2 regions of the Pseudoalteromonas shioyasakiensis genome follow, and region 1 is predicted to be linked to the other one. Evidence: predicted binding sites of a transcription regulator. Region 1 holds the regulator's gene; the other holds the start of a gene.
What was found. The regulator ArgR, encoded in region 1, controls arginine synthesis, uptake and breakdown. The targets are predictions, from matches to a motif close to ANTGAATANNTATTCANT.
Positions count from the first base shown of each region.

Region 2: gltB (glutamate synthase large subunit) is a predicted target of ArgR. The motif match lies at 1,307-1,324, and genes of this name have one in related genera.

Region 1 is NZ_CP077770.1:3,106,854-3,109,334, reverse strand. It holds gene KQP93_RS14440 (ABC transporter ATP-binding protein) at 1-483, shown strand, start outside; gene KQP93_RS14435 (Dyp-type peroxidase) at 535-1,434, shown strand; gene argR (transcriptional regulator ArgR) at 1,431-1,898, opposite strand; gene mdh (malate dehydrogenase) at 2,124-2,481, shown strand, end outside.
Region 2 is NZ_CP077770.1:1,556,994-1,559,474, forward strand. It holds gene KQP93_RS07315 (efflux RND transporter periplasmic adaptor subunit) at 1-728, opposite strand, end outside; gene gltB (glutamate synthase large subunit) at 1,425-2,481, shown strand, end outside.

The DNA of each region.
Region 1 (2,481 bases):
TCTGCGGTATTTGTTACCCACTCTAAGGAAGAAGCTTTCGCATTTGCTGACACGCTTGCGGTTATGCATGGCGGAAAAATCGCCCAACAAGGCTCTCCTGAGCAGTTATTTAGCCAACCTAACTCAAAGGTGGTTGCAGAGTTTCTTGGTACGGGCATATACTTAACGGCAAAAGTATTAACGCCAACTGAATACGAAACGGCGTTTGGTGTGGTTCACTCATTGACACCGAACAATGCAGATTGTCAGCAAGGTCAAGTGTATATAAGGCCGCACCATATTCAGTTGTGTGAAGCTGCGCACAGTGACGCAAACAGTTTAACCATCTTGCACAGGCGCTTTATCGGTACGCGTTATGTATATCGAATCAATATTGCAGGGCAAGAGTGTGAAGTTGCTGCAGAGCAAGACCGCGTGTTAGCTGTTGAGCAGCCTGTAAAAATAAAAATAATGCCGCACACAGTCAATTTTTTTCATGATTAGTAATCTTGGATCCTTGGCTTTGTGCAAATAACGAGAAGCTAAGGATTCACTATGGCGCAAGCGCAATCTGGGATTTGTGCTGAAGCAAACTTACATGGTTTGCACCTGTTTTTTAATGTTTACGATGGCCATGATGAGTCATTACGTAAAAAACTAAAACGCGTTAGCATCATTCAAGATGAGTTTGCTGATCAGTTCTCAGAAGCCATGCTATCGTGCGTGGTTGCCCTTGGTGCTCAATATTGGCCGCATATTCTGCCCGAGTTTATCCCTAGCCAATTGCAAAGCTTTCCGAATGTGACTCATAGTGAGCATGTGATTAGTGCTCAGCCATTTGACTTGTTTGTGCAAATTCGCTCAGACCGTGAAGATGTAAACCACCTATTTGCTCTGCAAATTCTAAAATTATTAACACCGGATGTTGAGCTGGTGGAGCAGGTCCGTAATTTTCGGTTTTTAGATGGACGTGATTTTAACGGCTTTATTTATGCAGGCGATACACCTCATGGCCGTCAAAAACGCAGCACAGCACTTATCAACAAACCGGGTCACTTTGAAGACCAAGGCAGTTATATTCATGTTCAGCGCTTTGTGCATGATTTGAGTGTCTGGCAGCATTTATCGTTGTCTGAGCAAGAGCAAATCATGGGGCGCACGCGTCTAGATAACACCTTGATTGTGCCTGCTGTAGAAACCAGTCATGCGGTTCGCAGTGAATTAAAAGATGAGCATGGACAGCCGCTATTACTTAACCAAAGTATGCCATTTGGTGATGTGCATAAGCAGGGGATTTTAATGGTTTCGTGTGCTGCGCAAGGGGATGGGTTTGAACAGGTATTAAAAAGTCGCTTGGGGCAGGGCGATTGCTATGATCATTGGCTCGATTTTACTCAAGCCGATATGGGATCTGCCTTTTTCGCCCCGTCAGTAAACTTCTTAAAGCAACTTTAAACGGTATCGAATAAAGTGCGCACGCGATCAAGCGTCACATCGATTTCAGAAATCTTCGCAGGGGCGATAAAAATAGTGTCGTCGCCTGCAATGGTGCCGAGTACACCATCCGCCTTACCGAGTGAATCAAGTAAACGAGCAATTAATTGTGCTGCACCTGGACTGGTGCGAATAATAATCATCATTTCGTTATGCATAATATCAATAACAAGCTGACGCAGTGGGCTTTTCGCTGTTGGCACACCCATTTCAGCCGGTAAACAATAGACCATTTCTTGTTTTGCATTACGAGTACGTACTGCACCGAACTTGCTTAACATGCGAGAGACTTTACTTTGACTAATATTATCAAAGCCTTGCTCTTTTAATGCTTCGACAATCTCACCTTGTGAGCCGAAGTTTTCTTCTTTTAATAGCGCTTTAAACGCTTTGATCAGTGCTTCTTGTTTGTCTTGTGGTTGCATGTTGCCGTTTCTTTATTCATAAAATGTAGGGTAATTCTACACAACTCTGCATATTTATGCAGTATTAGTTTACAAAGTCGTCCAAAATGCTGTGTCTTTACAGCCAAGTTTACAACTATGGTCGAAATTATACGCGAAATAAGCAGGATAAATTTGTTTTTAGTCGCTAATTTCATTATCTTTAGGGCCACAAATATTTCCTACCTCAAATTACGGAGAATTCCAATGAAAGTTGCTGTTTTAGGCGCAGCTGGCGGTATCGGCCAAGCATTGTCTTTATTATTAAAAACAAGTTTACCTGCAGGTTCTGAATTATCGTTATACGATGTTGCCCCTGTTGTTCCTGGTGTAGCGGTTGATCTTTCTCACATCCCAACAGACGTTAAAGTTGAAGGCTTTGGTGCTGACAGCCTAGACGCAGCATTAGCTGGTTGTGATATCGTTCTTATCCCAGCGGGTATGCCACGTAAGCCAGGCATGGACCGTGCGGACCTTTTCAACGTAAACGCAGGTATCATCAAAACATTAGCTGAAGGCATCGTTAGAAACTGTCCTAAAGCGTTAGTAGGTATCATCACTAACC
Region 2 (2,481 bases), 1.5 Mb from region 1:
ACACTCGCGGTAATAGTGAGTTCATTTACTTGTCTGAGTAAGTCATCAACAATTAGTTGCTGACGTGCCAGATCACGCTCTGCTGCTTTTAGCTCAAATGCGAGGGTATCTTTAGCTAAGCTGACTTCTTGCTCGGCGTGCTTATATGAAAGCTTGGCACGGGCTAAGTCATCAACCGCTTTTTCTAAATCTATTTGGCTAATTAAATGTTTTTCGATTGAGATTTTAGCTCGGCGGTTTTCTCTATCTGCAGCATTGAGTTCAACTTGCGCTAAATCGAGCGCTTTAGTCAGACTTAGTTTTTGTCTACGCGCTTCAAGTTGCTTGCGCTGTAATTCGCCTTCTAATCGCGCTAATACTGATTGTTGTTGTTTTAGCTCGTTGGTTAGCTCAGGGCTGGTTACGGTTGCGATCACTTCATTTACTTCAACGCTATCACCGGCTTTTACTTTTAAATCGACAAAGCCGCGTTCAGGGCTGTAAACCTTTGGCGCATTAGCTGCAACGATTTTACCGCTTGCTGCTACATCTCTGGTGAGTGTCTTTTGGCTTACTTCACTAATTTGTAGGCTTGCTGCATCAACCGAAATGCTGCCATCGTTACTGGCAAACAATGCTTGAAAGCCGAGAGCACCAACAAGTATTACACCTGCAGCAATTATTAGTGGCTTTTTAATGGTGTTTTTCTTAGCCACGGTAATATCTTGGGCACTGGTATCCTTAATCATCATAACTCCTTACGATTCTCAAAACACACAATCATGAAGCCAACGGCAAGCATGGTAAGTGGAGAAGCCATAAACAAACTGATAGTGAACATTTTGAAATCCTCAATTTCGCTGATGTCTTATCTATACCAGTAGCGTGCCAGTTTTTAATTTGTTGATTTTTAATGGTTTTATGTTCAGTCAGTGAATTAATGTCTGTCCGCGGACAGAAAAAGTGTCCGCAGCGGACACTTTTAGGTTGTTTATTGTTGACGCAAGGGTAAAGAAACTCAGTCATTGCGACTAAGGTAGCCTGCTCAGATACATAGTTTGTAACTATGCTAAAGCCAAGAGTAAATAATGATGCAGTTAGGCTAGGCGAGACCCCGTAAAAAACTGCATTGATATTCATAAGTTGAATAATTATTCAAAATAAAGTGCAGTTTACGTTAACGTAAAGAAGTGGGTTTTTAGATTGTTTTTTTACAAGTTGTTAAATTTGACACCAGTGTCATAAAAAAATAACGGGTAAAACACGACTAAATGTAAAAAAATAGCATAGAATTTAAAAAGTGCCTTAAGTGAGAAATATTCATGAATATGAATATGTATTCAAAACTCTATTGACTCATGAGGTATTTGGCGATAGTTTTGTTCGTCTGCTAGCACTGTCACAAAAGACTGAACCGCTAGTCGTTGTAGCAAGGGGAGGGGTCTATGTTATACGACTCAAAATTAGAAAAAGATAATTGTGGCTTTGGCTTAATAGCCCAGGTCAATGGTCAGGCGAGTCACCGCTTGATTCGAACAGCAATCACTGGCTTAGATCGCATGGAACACCGTGGTGGTATTTCTGCTGATGGTAAAACAGGTGATGGCTGTGGTTTATTAATGCAAAAACCTGATAGTTTCTTTCGTGCTATTGCCAGCGAACATGATTGGCACCTAGGAAAGAACTACGCCGTAGGCATGGTATTTTTAAATGCCGATCCTGTACTTGCGCAAACAGCTAAAGATGTGTTGAGTGAAGAACTCGAAAAAGAAACCTTGAGCATTCAAGGCTGGCGCGTAGTACCTACCGATGCGTCATGTTTAGGGCCAATTGCAAAAAAACAACTACCAGGCTTTGAACAAATTTTTGTTAGCGCACCAGAAGGCTGGCGTCCAAAAGATTTAGAACGTCGCCTGTATGTAGCGCGTCGTCGTGCTGAAAAGCGTCTCGAAAACGATGAACATTTTTATATTGCCAGTTTATCTGGTTTAGTTACTGTCTATAAAGGCTTAATGATGCCTGTAGACTTACCTAACTTTTATTTGGACTTAGCTGACATTCGCATGACTAGTGCGATTTGTGTATTTCACCAACGTTTCTCTACTAATACACAACCTCGTTGGCCACTGGCGCAACCATTTCGCTATTTAGCGCATAATGGTGAAATTAATACGATTCAAGGTAACCGCCAATGGGCACGTGCCCGGGCGTATAAGTTTGCCTCACCACTTATTCCTGATTTGCAATCAGCAGCACCATTCGTTAACGAAAGCGGCTCTGACTCTTCTAGCTTAGATAATATGCTTGAGTTGTTCTTAGCAGGTGGCATGGATTTATTCCGTGCAATGCGTATGCTTGTGCCGCCAGCATGGCAGAAAAACCGCGCCATGGATGATGACCTACGTGCATTCTATGACTTTAACTCAATGCATATGGAACCATGGGATGGCCCAGCTGGTATTGTAATGTCTGACGGTCGTTTTGCTGCTTGTAACCTTGACC